Regions from separate parts of the Streptomyces sp. NPDC058470 genome, predicted to be linked through region 1. Evidence: predicted binding sites of a transcription regulator. Region 1 holds the regulator's gene; the other holds the start of a gene.
What was found. The regulator HspR, encoded in region 1, represses chaperone genes until heat shock. The targets are predictions, from matches to a motif close to TTGAGNNNNNNNNNCTCAA.
Positions count from the first base shown of each region.

Region 1 (7,572 bases):
CCGACGGGTGTTACGAGTGTTCACAACAGGTGCCTTCCGGGCGAGGTTGCAGCATTGCGACCCAGGTGGCTGAAAGCCAACGCGGCGATGACCTCAGCGTCAAGGACTAACCACTTAACGAGATGGCAACAGCATGCTGTGTTCCCCAAGTGAACACGATGGGAAGAGGCCGCGCCTCCACTTCCAGGAATCCCCACTGATTCACACGCTTCCCTCATTTCACAGGGTTCCCGGTGCGCGCGTACAACCCATGCACCCGACCAGGTGTCTTGATGTCGACCCACGCACACCACCTCACGCAACAGGGGAAGCATGCCACCAGCCAGACGCAGCGGAGCGGCACTCGCCGTGACGCTGGCGACAGCCGCCACCGGCAGCCTGCTCACCATGGCCTCCACCCCGGCGTCCGCCGCGACCGCCTGCGCTTCACCCGTCTACAAGCGGCAGTTCTTCGCGAACACCACCTTCTCCGGCACGCCGAAGAAGACGGACTGCGACAGCGCGATCGACCAGAACTGGGGCTCAGGCGCCCCCGCCTCAGGCCTCCCGAAGGACAAATTCGGCGTCCGCTGGACCGTGACACGCGACTTCGGCTCCGGCGGTCCGTTCTCCTTCGCCGCCGCCGCCCAGGACGGCATCCGCGTCTACCTCGACGGCAAACTCAAGATCGACCTCTGGAAGAACGTCTCGACGACGGTGAAGAAGACCGTCAACATCACCATCCCCAAGGGCAAGCACACCCTCCGCGTCGACTTCATCAACATCACGGGCAAGGCCAACGTCAAGTTCGCCTACACGCCCCGCACCTCGGCCACCGTCGACAAGGTCAAGCCCCTCGCTCCGACCGGCACCAAGGCCACGTACGACACCGCCACCGGCAAGGCCACACTCACCTGGTCCAAGAACAGGGAAATGGACCTCGCCGGCTACCGCGTCCACCGGAAGCTCAAGGGCAGCACCACCTGGAAGAAGCTGGCCACCAGCACCTCCACCTCGTACAGCGACACCACCCTCCCGGTCACCGGTGAGAGCTACGTCTACGAGGTCCGCGCCTACGACAAGGCCGGCCACGAGTCCGTCGGCAGCGCGGACCAGAACGTCACCACCGTCGACACGACGGCGCCCGCCGCGCCCACCGGAGTGGAGGACAACTGGGCCATCGGCAACGTCACCACGGCACGCCTGCACTGGGACTCGAACACCGAGTCCGACCTGGCCGGCTACCGGGTGTACCGGTCGACGACCTACCCCGTCGCCGTCACCGACGCGAACCTGGTGAGCGGCCCGACGCCGATCAGCGGGAGCGCCTACGCCGACGACATGCCCACGACCGGCGAGACCTACTACTACGTCGCCACCGCCGTCGACGCCCACGGCAACGCATCGCCGCCCTCGGGCACGGCCGAGTACACGTCGAAGGACATCGACACCACCGCCCCGCTCTACGCCCCGGACGACGTGACGGCCGTCGATGGACAGCACGGCGTCACCCTGAACTGGTCCTGGAGCGCGGACGCGGACGACGACATCTCGTCCTTCTACGTCTTCCGGGACGGCGCGGGGATCGGCCCACCGAGCGGAGAGTCCTACGTGGACACCGAGATCGAGCGTTCCACGACGCACACCTACTGGGTCCGGGCCGTGGACCGTCACGGCAACCTCGGCCCCGTCTCGAACTCCGTCACCGTCGACCACGTCGGCGACTACACCGCCCCCGCCGCAGTGACCGGCCTGACCGCGACGGCGATGGGGAACGGCGTCAGGCTCGACTGGGACGACAGCCCCGCCGAGGATGTCGCCGACTACCGCATCCACCGGGGTGTGTACACCGACGGCGCCTGGGCGTACACGGACATCACCGACAGCCTCCCGTTCGGCAGCATCTGGTCCCAGAACCGGGACGTGAACCTGCCCGACGGCGAGAACCTGCGGTACGTGGTCGTGGCCGTCGACAAGGACGGCAACGCCCTGGACCTCGACTCCGCCGCCGGCGTCAAGGTCACCGAGCTCGACATCGTGCCGACGGAGACCTACGCGAACGAGTCCGCCTCGGGCAGCATGACCGTGATCGCCGAGGACATCGCCCAGGGCCCGAGCCTCCGCGTGAACTACGTGCGCGAACTCGACCCGCACGGCACCGCGACCGGGTTCAACGTCTACCGCTGGGACGGCTCGACCGGTACCTATGCGCTGCTCACGGACACTCCCGTCGGGCTCAGCGACTCGTACCACGACAACACCGCACCGGCCGCCACCACCGTCTTCTACAAGGTCACCGCCGCATACGCGGACGGCACCGAGGCAGAGACGGTCGGCGACCACGTGTTCCGCACCGGCACATCGGCCTGACACGCCGAAGGGGCCGGAAGGTGTGCAACCTCCCGGCCCCGTCGGCGCGTTGGAACCGCTACTCGGACGACCGCTTGGGCCGCCACACCACCAACGCACTCGTCTGCTGAACCTCCTGGTACGGGACCAGGTCGCGGCGGTACGAGGCGTGGACGGCTGCCTCGCGCTGCTGCATCGCGGCTGCCGCACCGTCCACCGCCGCCTGGAGTTCGGCGGCGCGCTGCTGGAGGGCGGCGACCTGGTTCTCCAGCTCGATGATGCGTTTGATGCCGGCGAGGTTGATGCCCTCGTCCTGGGACAACTGCTGGACGGTGCGCAGCAGTTCGATGTCGCGGGCCGAGTAGCGCCGGCCCCGGCCGGCGGTGCGGTCGGGGGAGACGAGGCCGAGGCGGTCGTACTGACGCAGGGTCTGCGGATGCAGGCCGGAGAGCTGGGCCGCCACCGAGATGACGTAGACCGGCGTCTCCTCGGTCAGTTCGTACGGGTTGCGTCGACGGCCGATTCCATCCATGGCGTCCTCATGCTCCCTTCGCGGCCTGGAACAGCTCCGCCCGCGGGTCCTCACTCGCGGTCGCCTCGCGGTACGCCTCCAGGGCGTCCCGAGCCTTGCCCGAAATCTCCGTGGGGACCGCCACCTCGACGGTGACCAGCAGGTCGCCGCGGGTGCCGTCCTTGCGGACCGCGCCCTTGCCGCGGGCGCGCATGGTGCGGCCGTTCGGCGTGCCCGGCGGCAGCTTCAGGGTCACCGCGGGCCCGCTCAGGGTGGGCACCTTGACCTCGCCGCCGAGGGCCGCCTCCGCGAAGGTGACGGGGACGGTGACGGTGAGGTTGTCGCCCTTGCGGCCGAAGACCGGGTGGGCGTCGACGTGCACCGTGACATACAGGTCACCGGCCGGGCCGCCGCGCTCGCCGGGGGCGCCCTTGCCGCGCAGCCGGATGCGCTGGTTGTCGCTGACGCCGGCCGGGATACGGACCTGCATCGTGCGCGAGGACTTGGCGCGGCCGCTGCCGCTGCAGACCTCGCACGGGGTCTCCGCGATCAGACCGCGGCCCTTGCAGTCGGGGCAGGGGTCGGTGAGGGAGAACCCGCCGCCGGAGCCCCGGGCGACCTGGCCGGTGCCGACACACGTCGGGCACACACGAGGTGTGCCGTTCGCGTCGCCGGTGCCCGAACAGGCCTTGCAGGGCGCCTGCGAGGTCATCCGCAGCGGAACCGTCGCGCCGTCCACCGCCTCGGTGAAGCTGAGCGTCACCTCGGTGTCGATGTCCTGGCCGCGCCGGGGCTGCGTACGGGTGCCGGTGGTCGTGCCGCCGCGGTTGAACAGCCCGCCGAACACGTCACCGATCCCGCCGCCGAAGCCACCGCCCTGCGCTCCGCCACCGCCCTGGGGGCCGCCTCCGAAGAGGTCGCCCAGGTCGAAGTTGAAGTTGCCGCCGCCTGCGCCCGGCCCCGGACGGAAGCCGCCGTTGCCGAAGAGGGCGCGGGCCTCGTCGTACTCCTTGCGCTTCTTGGGGTCCCCGAGGATGTCGTTCGCCTCGGAGATCTCCTTGAAGCGGTCCTCCGCCTTGGCGTTGCCCTTGTTGGCGTCCGGGTGGAACTCGCGGGCGAGCTTCCGGTACGCCTTCTTGATCTCGGCCTCGGTGGCGTCCTTGGGGACGCCGAGGACCTTGTAGTAGTCCTTCTCGATGAAGTCCTTGGTGCTCATCCTCGACGTCCCTCCTCTCTCTTGCCTTCAACGTCAGCCCTCGTCCGGGCCACCGCTCTCCTTGTCGTCCGCCGCCTCGGCCGTCGCGTCCTCGGACTTGACGGCCTGCGCGCCGGGCTGGGGCTCGGCGACGGCCACCCGCGCGGGGCGGATGGTGCGCTCGCCGAAGCGATACCCCGGCTGCAGAATCGCCACGCACGTCGTCTCGGTGACATCCGGCGCGTACGAGTGCATCAGGGCCTCGTGGATCATCGGGTCGAAGGGCTCGCCCTCCTTGCCGAAGGTCTGCAGCCCCAGCTTCGCCGTGACGGTCTCCAGCGACTCGCCCACCGACTTGAAACCGCCGACCAGTTCGCCGTGATCCCGTGCGCGGCCGATGTCGTCGAGCACGGGCAGGAGCTCGGTCAGGAGGTTCGCGATGGCGACCTCCTTGACCGCGATCCGGTCGCGCTCGACCCGGCGGCGGTAGTTCTGGTACTCGGCCTGGAGCCGCTGGAGGTCCGCCGTGCGCTCACCGAGCGCCGTACGCACCTGGTCCAGTTGAGCTGTCAGACCGGCCAGTTGGGCCTGTGCCTGTGCTGCTGCTGATTCGTCCCCGGCCGGAGCCGCCCCCTCGGGGGCGGCTGTCGGCTCGGCGTCATCAGGGGTGGCGCCGGAAGGGACGTCAGGCTTCTCTTCGAAGCCCGGGGTCTCCTCCGTCACGCGGCACCGTCCTTGCGGTCACGGTCCTCGTCGACGATCTCCGCGTCGACCACGTCGTCGTCGGCACGCGGGGCCTCGGCACCGGGGGCGTCACCCGCGGCCTGAGCGGCGGCGGCATCGGCGTACATCGCCTGGCCGAGCTTCTGCGAGACCGCGGCGACCTTCTCGGTGGCCGTGCGGATCTCGACGGCATCCTCGCCCTTGAGCGCGGCCTTCAGCTCCTCGACCGACGCCTCGACCTCGATCTTGACGTCACCGGGGACCTTGTCCTCGTTGTCCTTGAGGAACTTCTCCGTCTGGTAGACGAGCTGCTCGCCCTGGTTACGGGACTCGGCGGCCTCGCGGCGGGCGTGGTCCTCCTCCGCGTACTTCTCGGCCTCTTCGCGCATCCGGTTGACCTCGTCCTTCGGCAGCGAGGAGCCACCGGTGACGGTCATCTTCTGCTCCTTGCCCGTGCCGAGGTCCTTGGCCGTGACATGCATGATGCCGTTGGCGTCGATGTCGAAGGCGACCTCGATCTGCGGGACACCACGCGGGGCCGGCGGCAGACCGGTCAGCTCGAACATCCCGAGCTTCTTGTTGTACGCCGCGATCTCGCGCTCGCCCTGGTAGACCTGGATCTGCACGGAGGGCTGGTTGTCCTCGGCGGTGGTGAAGATCTCGGACCGCTTGGTCGGGATCGTCGTGTTCCGCTCGATGAGCTTGGTCATGATGCCGCCCTTGGTTTCGATACCAAGCGACAGCGGCGTGACGTCGAGGAGCAGGACGTCCTTGACCTCACCCTTGAGGACACCGGCCTGGAGGGCGGCGCCGATGGCGACGACCTCGTCCGGGTTCACACCCTTGTTGGCCTCGTTGCCACCGGTCAGCTCCTTGACGAGCTCGGCGACGGCGGGCATACGGGTGGAGCCACCGACGAGAACGACGTGGTCGATCTCGGAGAGGTTGATCCCGGCGTCCTTGATGACGTTGTGGAACGGCGTCTTGCAGCGCTCCAGAAGGTCGGCCGTGAGCTGCTGGAACTGGGCGCGCGTGAGCTTCTCGTCCAGGTGCAGCGGGCCCTCGGCGGAAGCCGTGATGTAGGGCAGGTTGATCGAGGTCTCGGTGGAGGAGGACAGCTCGATCTTGGCCTTCTCGGCGGCCTCACGGAGGCGCTGGAGGGCCATCTTGTCCTTGCCCAGGTCCACGCCGTGGCCGGAGCGGAACTGCTGCACCAGGTAGTCGACGACACGCTGGTCCCAGTCGTCACCACCGAGGTGGTTGTCGCCGTTCGTGGCCTTCACCTCGACGACGCCGTCGCCGATCTCGAGCAGCGAGACGTCGAAGGTGCCGCCACCGAGGTCGAAGACGAGGATCGTCTGGTCGTCCTTGTCGAGGCCGTACGCCAGGGCGGCGGCCGTCGGCTCGTTGACGATACGCAGGACGTTCAGGCCCGCGATCTCGCCGGCCTCCTTCGTCGCCTGACGCTCGGAGTCGTTGAAGTACGCCGGGACGGTGATGACCGCGTCGGCCACCTTCTCGCCCAGGTACGCCTCGGCGTCGCGCTTCAGCTTCTGCAGGATGAAGGCGCTCATCTGCTGCGGGTTGAAGCTCTTGCCGTCGAGCTCGATCTTCCAGTCCGTACCCATGTGACGCTTCACGGACCGAATGGTCCGGTCCACGTTCGTGACCGCCTGGCGCTTGGCGACCTCGCCGACGAGCACCTCACCGTTCTTCGCGAAGGCGACGACGGACGGCGTGGTCCTGGCACCCTCGGCGTTGGTGATGACGGTGGGCTCGCCGCCCTCCAGAACGCTGACGACGGAGTTAGTCGTGCCCAGGTCGATGCCGACCGCACGTGCCATTTCAATTCCTCCAACAACGACTTGAGTGGAACGGACTCAAGTGTGCACGACGCTCGCGACATCGTCAACAGAGCTGAGTCGAGGAGGCTCAACTCTTATCTGGTTCTTACGCGCACCTTGCGTCTGACCTGGAGCTTTTCAGTCGGCCGGCTGCTTGAGCCCTCAGCCTGTCCGGCCCTTGAGGACTTTGGGAGCGAGGCCGTCCAGGCCGATACGGAGGTTCGGAGGCGGAGCCCCCAGGGGACGGGAACGGATGGGGGCGGCGGGGGCGGGAAACCATCCCCGCACCCCTCACGGGCCTTGCACTCCCCACCAGCACCACCAACGCGACACCCCCGGCAACCCACCACGCGGCCCCCGCACCCACCCACCCCAGGTCGATGAGCAAACCGACGAGCGCCCCGCCGAACGCCGCCGTACCGATCACCACCACGACCCCCCGCGACGTCAGCCCGACCCGCCGAAGCCGCTGCGCGAGATGCCCGCCCGGCCGCCGGGCCGCGAGCGCGAGATCGGCCAGCCCGACCGCCGTCAGCGAGAACAGCGCCGCGACCCCGGACCCCGTCTCCCGCCCCCCGTGCACCAGCACCGCAGCCGAGGCGAGCACGAACCCCGCGAACAGCGCCCCGCACCGCCCGGGCACGATCCGCGCCGGGGGCCGCCCCTGCATCAGGAACCCGGCGAGCGCCGCGGCCAGCACGCTCAGCAGCACCGTCGTACCGTCCATGACCTCGGCCGCCGCGCACCCGCTCAACGCGAAGGCGGTGACGACCCCCACCGTCCCCATCACCCCGTCGGCGTGATCGAGCGAGACGAAGGCGAAGGTGACCAGAACCGTCCAGGCGATGCCCAACAGCCCGCCGAGCACGCCGAGTTCGTCGTACGGCACGGTCAGCGCGGCGGCGAGTCCCACGCCTGCCACCTGGACCACGAGCGGCACGGCCCGCAGGTCGGCGACCAGCCCGAGCAGT
Region 1 is NZ_JBHXMF010000017.1:94,150-101,721, forward strand. It holds gene ACFWP7_RS15155 (sugar ABC transporter substrate-binding protein) at 1-24, opposite strand, end outside; gene ACFWP7_RS15160 (fibronectin type III domain-containing protein) at 313-2,349, shown strand; gene ACFWP7_RS15165 (heat shock protein transcriptional repressor HspR) at 2,408-2,860, opposite strand; gene dnaJ (molecular chaperone DnaJ) at 2,868-4,055, opposite strand; gene grpE (nucleotide exchange factor GrpE) at 4,089-4,757, opposite strand; gene dnaK (molecular chaperone DnaK) at 4,754-6,601, opposite strand; gene ACFWP7_RS15185 (undecaprenyl/decaprenyl-phosphate alpha-N-acetylglucosaminyl 1-phosphate transferase) at 6,708-7,572, opposite strand, start outside.

Region 2 (7,572 bases), on a different contig from region 1:
AAGCGCGGAGCCGCCGGTGACGGTCATCTTCTGCTCGCGTTCCGTGGCGAGGTCCTTCGCGGAGACGTGCATGATCCCGTTGGCGTCGATGTCGAAGGCGACCTCGATCTGCGGCACCCCGCGCGGCGCGGGCGGCAGCCCAGTGAGGTCGAAGACGCCGAGCTTCTTGTTGTACGCGGCGATCTCGCGCTCGCCCTGGTAGACCTGGATACCGACCGACGGCTGGTTGTCCACGGCGGTCGTGAAGATCTCCGAACGCCGGGTCGGGATCGTGGTGTTGCGCTCGATGAGCTTGGTCATGATGCCGCCCTTGGTCTCGATCCCCAGGGACAGCGGGGTGACGTCGAGCAGCAGGACGTCCTTGACGTCACCGCGGATGACACCCGCCTGGAGCGCGGCGCCCACGGCGACGACCTCGTCCGGGTTGACGCCCTTGTGCGGGTCCTTGCCGGTGAGTTCCTTCACCAGGTCGGTGACGGCGGGCATCCGGGTCGAGCCGCCGACCAGGATGACCCGGTCGACCACGGACAGCTTCACGCCCGCGTCCTTGACCGCCTGGTGGAAGGGGTTCTTGCAGCGGTCGAGCAGGTCGGCGGTCAGTTCCTGGAACTGGGCGCGCGTCAGCTTCTCGTCGAGGTGCAGCGGGCCCTCGGCGGTGGCGGTGATGTAGGGCAGGTTGACGGTGGTCTCGGAGGCGCTGGACAGCTCGATCTTGGCCTTCTCGGCGCCCTCGCGCAGCCGTTGCAGCGCCATCTTGTCGTGTCCGAGGTCGATGCCGTGCGAGGCCTTGAACCGCTGGGCGAGATGCTCGACGACCCGCTGGTCCCAGTCGTCGCCGCCGAGTTGAGTGTCACCGTTGGTGGCCTTGACCTCGATCACACCGTCGCCGATCTCCAGGAGCGAGACGTCGAAGGTCCCGCCGCCCAGGTCGAAGACGAGAACGGTCTGCTCCTCGCCGCGGTCGAGCCCGTACGCGAGGGCGGCGGCCGTCGGCTCGTTGATGATCCGCAGGACCTTGAGCCCCGCGATCTCGCCCGCCTCCTTGGTGGCCTGGCGCTGCGCGTCGTCGAAGTAGGCGGGCACCGTGATCACGGCGTCCTTGACGTCCTCGCCGAGATACGCCTCCGCGTCCCGCTTCAGCTTCTGGAGCACGCGCGCGGCCAGCTCCTGAGCGCGGTACCGGGTGCCGTCGATGGCGCCCGTCTCCGGAAAGCGCCAGCTCGAATCGCCCATGTGACGCTTGGCGGAACGCGCGGTGCGCTCCACGTTCGTCACGGCCTGCCGCTTGGCGACCTCCCCGACGAGCACCTCGCCGTTCTTGGCGAAGGCCACCACGGAGGGCGTGGTGCGCGCGCCCTCCGCGTTGGCCACGACCGTGGGGTCGCCGCCCTCCAGAACAGCGACCACGGAGTTCGTCGTACCGAGATCGATCCCGACCGCACGTGCCATGTCCGTCCCCTTCCACCCGCGTCTGCCCGGCTCTGCCCGCCCCCAGCACAAAACTTGAGTGCGTATCTGTCAATGGGGCGGGTGCACCCGGGCGGGGTCCGGACATGACAACGCCGCGGCCCCTCGTGGGGAACCGCGGCGCCGTACTGCCTACGGGGCTGTCAGGCGAGCTTCGCCGACAGAGTGATCGTCGTGCCGGTGAGCGCCTGGCTGACCGGGCAGTTCTTCTTGGCGTCCTCGGCCGCGGCGACGAAGGCGTCCTCTTCGATGCCCGGCACCGTGCCCTCGACGGTGAGGTGGATGCCGGTGATGCCCTCGCCCGGCTGGAAGCTGACGTCGGCGGAGGTGACGAGCTTGGTGGGCGGGGTACCGGCCCCCGCGAGGGCGTGTGAGAACGCCATGGAGAAGCAGCTGGAGTGGGCGGCCGCGATCAGCTCCTCGGGGCTGGTCTTGCCGTTCGCGTCCTGAGAGCGCGACGCCCACGTCACGGGCTGCTCGTCGATGGCGCCGGAGGAGTCGAAGGTGACGACGCCGTTGCCCTCGAGCAGGTTGCCTTCCCAGACGGTGTGTGCAGAGCGCGTGGTTGCCACGATGAGTCCTTTCGGGTGTGATCCCGTTACCGGGGTTCCGTACGCCCCATCCGATCACACCTGCGCCCTGACCACCCAGCCGATGGGGCCACGCCCGCTCAACTCACCCGGAACACCGGCCCCCGCGCGGTGAACGGCAGCCGCGCGCCCTGCGGAATCAGGTACGCGTGCTCGCGCCGCACCCGCAGGAGGTCGCACCAGGGGCGTTCGGGTAGGACGCGCAGGTGGGCGGTGTCCGATGCGGCCAGTGTGTGCGGGAGGCGCTCACCGCAGCCCATTTTCCGGCGCGCATGACTAGGCAGCTCGCTCGTCCGGCTGTACCCCCAGCGGCACTTGAGGCCCGTCCAACTCGCGCAGCCACCGCCGCAGTACGTGGTGCACCTGCTCCGCGCCGACCAGTTCGGTGTCACCCTCGACCGGCAGGGACAGGGCGACCGGCGACAGCAGGAAGGGCCGGCCCTGGGCACCGCCGAGTCCGCCGTGCGAACCGATCTGCTCCTCGAAGGCGAGGACTTCGCCCTCCCCGGGGTCGTACCAGGAGTTGACCATGATGTCGGCGACGTGCGGGAAGGAGTGGGTCCTTCGTACGGCCCCGGCGGCGCCGGGGCCGAAGTCGGCCAGCGGGCCCGGGTGTTCGTCGTCGAGCTCGTCCACCGGGACCTCCGCTCCGTGCGCACCGAGGACGAGGCCGCCGTACTCCTCGCTGCGTACGAGGACGAAGCCGACGCCGGGATGGTTGGCGAGCGTGGACAGCAGCGCGGGATGGCGCCGGTCGATCTCCTCCCGGCTCATCCGGTGCGGCACGTCGGGGAAGGAGACCAGCCCGAGGTTGCCGGAGGCCAGCACGATGGGCTCGGAGCGGCGCGAGGGCCGGTGTTGTTCGCCACCCTCCTCGACGGGCCTGTGCAACGCGGCCCGCACCGCCGCCCGCGCCTCGGCGCCGCTGTGGGTGCGCCGCGCCTTGCGCGGCACGGGCAGCCCGCAGCCGGCGCGCACCAGATTGCCGAGGGTGAGCCCGTAGCGGGTCAGGAAGGTCTCCCCCGGACTCTGGCCGTGGTCGGAGAGCAGCACGATCCGGTACGGCCGCGGGGCGTGCTCGGCGACCTTCGCGATCAGCGCGAGCGAGCGGTCGAGGCGCGCCAGGACCTTCTCCGCGTCGCGGCTGCGCGGCCCGGAGTGGTGCGCCACCTCGTCGTACCCCACCAGGTCGGCGTAGACCGAGTTGCGTCCGGCGAGCATGTCGCCGATCACCGCGGCGACGACGACGTCCCGCTCGACGACGGTCGCGAAGGCGCGGATGAAGGGGTACAGCCCGCCGCGATTGACGCGCGGACGCTGCTTCCTGGCGCGGCACCGGGTGGACTGTCCGATCTCCCGGAACACCTCGGCGACGAAGGACATTGCGGTGCGGACGGCGTTGGCGGGGTCGCTGAAGTACGCGAAGTAGCCGGACCGGGAGCGGTTCTCCTTCCCCCTCCGCGCGGCCATCGACAGCACGAGGGCCAGTTGGTCGGCGCCGCCGCTGAAGAGATTGCCGCGGCTGGCGCCGTCGACGGTGAGCAGTCCCCCGTCGCCGGTGTGCTCGACGGCCCGGCGCTGGAGTTCGGCGGCGCTGCTGGGCCGGTTGCAGACCATGACCTCCTGGCTGTCCTTCTCGTACCACCGGAAGGCCGGGACGTCGTGGTTGCTGCCGTGCAGGATGCCGAGCTGGCTGGCACCGGTCTGACTGGACCAGTCGGTGCGCCAGTGGGTGAGCCGGTGGGTGGCGCGGGCTCTCGTGCCGCTGCTGCCCAGCCACTGCGCCACGGTCGGCATGAGCCCCTTGCCGACGGCTTCCCGCAGTACGTCGTGACCGACTCCGTCGAGCTGGAGGAAGAGGGCGGCTGGGGTCGAGGGACCGGCCTGCCCGTCGGCCCGCCTGCGACGCCGGTCGGCGAGCCGGTACAGCCTGCGCCGGTAGGCGTCGTCGTCCCGTACGGCAAGGGCACCACCGGTGGCCGAGGCGACGGCGGACATCACCGCGGCGACGACCACGGCGGTCTCGGGTGCCGCCTCGCCCCGCCCGGAGGGATTGATCCGCAGGGCGATCAGCAGCAGGGACCCGTTGAGGAAGAAGACGAGCAGCCCCAGGACAAGCGCGGGCACCAGCAGCAGCGCCCTGACGAACAGGGGCCACGCCAAGGAGGACAGCAGGCCGAAGACGCCCGCGCCGACCCCCGCAGTGACAGCTATCCGGGTGGCGCTGTCTCCGGCGTCCGTCTCCAGCTGGAAGTCGGGCAGCACACCGGCGAGGACAAGCATCGTGACCGTGGACACGGCCCACACCGCGGTACTCCGCCACACTCCGCCGAGAACCCGCCGCCAAGCCCCGCCGCCCACGTCCTGCCCACCTCACGTCCCGGCCCGCCCGGTCCGCGAGGCCTGCTTCCACCCTGTCACAACGGACTGACACGGCCGATCGTCACCAGGTCACGGAACGGATCGCAGGTCAGCGGCGCAGCAAGCCCTGTCGCCCATCAGGCTCTGTCGTTCAGCGACCGTCATACCCCGCCGTCGGCATCGACAGACGGCGGTGGACCCGGGCCTTCATCTGGGCGTCGTACGAGGGTTCCGCGCTGCCGACGGTCTCGACCCGCACACCGCGGCGTAAGCACTCGGCGGTGAACTCGTCGACCGAGGCGAGGGCGCGCTCCAGGACGCGGTGGCTGGGCGCGACGAACAGGTCGACGAGGCCCGCCTCGACGTCGGCCCACAGGGTGCGGTGGTCGGGGCGCAGACCCCGTACGAGTAACTCGCGCGTGACGACGTAGCCGTGTTCGGCGGCCCAGCGGGCGCACATCGCGTGCTGGCTGCGGGAGTCCACCAGGAACGGGTCCGCGTCCAGTTCCTCCAGGGGCGTCAGGCTCGCGATCGCCGTCACGCGCAGCGACAGGGGCCCCGCCTGGCCGGGCGGGCACCTGAGGGCGTGCGTGCCGGCGGCACCGCGCGCTTCTCCCATGGCGTCCCCCCTCACCTCCGGGTTTCGTCGCAGACCCTACTCCTGCCCGTAGGCTCGGGGGGAGTCGCGCGAAGGAGGCAATGAAGTGCCGGTGGAGATCACCTGGTGGGGGCACGCCACCTGCACGCTGGAGGACTCCGGCACGCGTGTGCTCACGGACCCGCTCTTCGCGCGCCGGCTCGCACACCTCAGGCGCAGGCGCGGGGCGCCGCCCCCGCCGTCGGCCGCGGTGGCCGACGTGGTGCTCGTCTCGCATCTGCACTCCGACCATCTGCATCTGCCTTCGCTGGCGCGGCTCGCGCCCGGCACGCGCGTACTCGTGCCCCGGGGTGCGCCGCGCGCGGTGCCCGCGCTGCGCCGGCTGGACCATCTGCTGCTCACCGAGGTGGCGCCCGGCGACCGGACGGACATCGGTGACCTGGTCGTACGTACCGTGTCGGCGCGCCATGACGGGCGGCGGCTGCCGCTCGGTCCGCACCGGGTGTCCGCCCTAGGGTTCGTGGTCGAGGGCGAGGCACGTACGTATTTCGCCGGGGACACCGGACTGTTCGAGTCGATGGCCGAGGAGGTCGGACCGGTCGACGTGGCGCTGTTGCCGGTCGGCGGATGGGGACCGCATCTCGGGGAAGAACATCTGGACGCGGGGCGCGCGGCCGAGGCGCTCGCCCGACTGATGCCACGTAGCGCTGTGCCGGTGCACTACGGCACGTACTGGCCGATCGGATTGGACGCCGTGCGCCCTCATGAATTCCACGCGCCGGGCGAGGAGTTCGTGCGCCTCGCCGCCGAACGCGCGCCCCAGGTCGCGGTGCACCTGCTCGGCCACGGCGAGAGCGTACGGCCGGAGGTCGCGAGGTGACGGTCTCCGACCGTCGCGGCCCCGGGCGCGAACGCACACCCGGGGGGCGCGAAGTGGTGGTCATATCCGCGCCTGCCATCTCAGAGGCCAAGACTCTGCGTGCGCGTCCGGAGGTGGTCCGGTGAGTCTCCTGGCCGCGGCCTCGACCACGGCACCGGAGACCGCGCAGCAGGCGATCGGGTATCCCACGCTCTTCGTGCTGGTGCTGCTCGGCGCGCTGGTGCCGGTGGTGCCGACGGGTGCGCTGGTCAGTTCGGCGGCCGTGGTGGCCTTTCACCAGACGGCGCCGTTCGCGATGCTGCTGATCTTCGGGGTCGCGGCGCTCGCTGCGTTCCTCGGTGATGTCGCGCTGTACTGGCTGGGGCAGCGTGGGATGGGCTCCAAGAACGGTTCACGCTGGCTGGAGGCGCTCCGCGCCCGCGCCCCCGAGGACCGCCTCGCCCAGGCCCAGGAGAAACTGGGCGACCACGGCATCGCCGTACTGGTCCTCTCCCGCCTCGTCCCGGCCGGCCGCATCCCGGTGATGCTCGCCTGCCTGCTGGCGAAGATGCCCCTGCGCACCTTCACCCGCGGCGACATTCCCGCCTGTCTGGCCTGGGCGGCGACCTACCAACTCATCGGCGTCGCGGGCGGCTCCCTCTTCGACGAGCCCTGGGAGGGCGTCGTGGCAGCGGTGGTCCTGACGGTGACGATCAGCCTGCTGCCGGGCGTGTGGCGCCGGGTGCGCAGACCCGCGCCCCGGTAGGTGCGCAGACCCGCGGGGGCGCGGGGAACTGGGCGCGGGCGACCGAGAACAGGCCTCAGTCGCCCGACGTCCGCAATCACCCCAGGACCCGGGAACCCCCCACCGGCAGGTCCCACAGATCCTCCCGGTCCAGCCCCGCCCTCTCCCAGGCCGCCCGAACCCGCGTCAGCGGTTCGAGGACCGGCTCGGCGGAGAGCACGAAGGTGCCCCAGTGCATGGGTGCCATGCGAGGGGCGCCGAGATCGACGGCGGCGCGGACTGCCTCCTCCGGGTCGCAGTGCACATCACTCAGCCACCACCGGGGGTCGTACGCCCCGATGGGGAGCAGCGCGAGGTCGATGCCCGGATAGCGGCGGCCGATGTGGGCGAACCAGTGGCCGTACCCCGTGTCGCCCGCGAAGTACACCCGCTGCCCGTCGGGCGCGGTGAGGACCCAGCCGCCCCAGAGCGTGCGACAGGTGTCGGTGAGGCTGCGCTTGGACCAGTGGTGGGCGGGGACGAAGTCGAAGCGGACACCATCCAGTTCGGCCGCCTCCCACCAGTCGAGCTCGGTGACCCGGGTGAACCGGCGGCGCCTGAACCAGCGCGCGAGCCCGGCCGGTACGAACACCGGTGTGTCGCGCGGGAGTCGGCGCAGGGTCGGCGCGTCCAGGTGGTCGTAGTGGTTGTGGCTGATGACCACCGCGTCGACGCGCGGCAGCGCGCTCCAGGCCACGCCGACGGGCGTGATCCGGGCCGGCGTACCGAGGATCTTGCGGGACCAGACCGGGTCGGTGAGGACGGTGAGCCCGCCGACGCGGATCACCCAACTCGCGTGCCCCGCCCAGGCGACGGCGACGGTGTGCGCGCCCACCCGCGGCAGCGGCCCCGGCTCGAACGGCAGCGCCGGAATGTCGCCCAGCCCGTCGGTGCGGGGCCGCAGCGCGCCCTC
Region 2 is NZ_JBHXMF010000045.1:59,424-66,995, reverse strand. It holds gene dnaK (molecular chaperone DnaK) at 1-1,449, opposite strand, end outside; gene ACFWP7_RS29425 (OsmC family protein) at 1,611-2,039, opposite strand; gene ACFWP7_RS29420 (alkaline phosphatase family protein) at 2,334-4,364, opposite strand; gene ACFWP7_RS29415 (hypothetical protein) at 4,570-5,037, opposite strand; gene ACFWP7_RS29410 (MBL fold metallo-hydrolase) at 5,123-5,896, shown strand; gene ACFWP7_RS29405 (DedA family protein) at 6,018-6,641, shown strand; gene ACFWP7_RS29400 (MBL fold metallo-hydrolase) at 6,718-7,572, opposite strand, start outside.
Region 2: dnaK (molecular chaperone DnaK) is a predicted target of HspR. The motif match lies at 1,504-1,522, and genes of this name have one in related genera.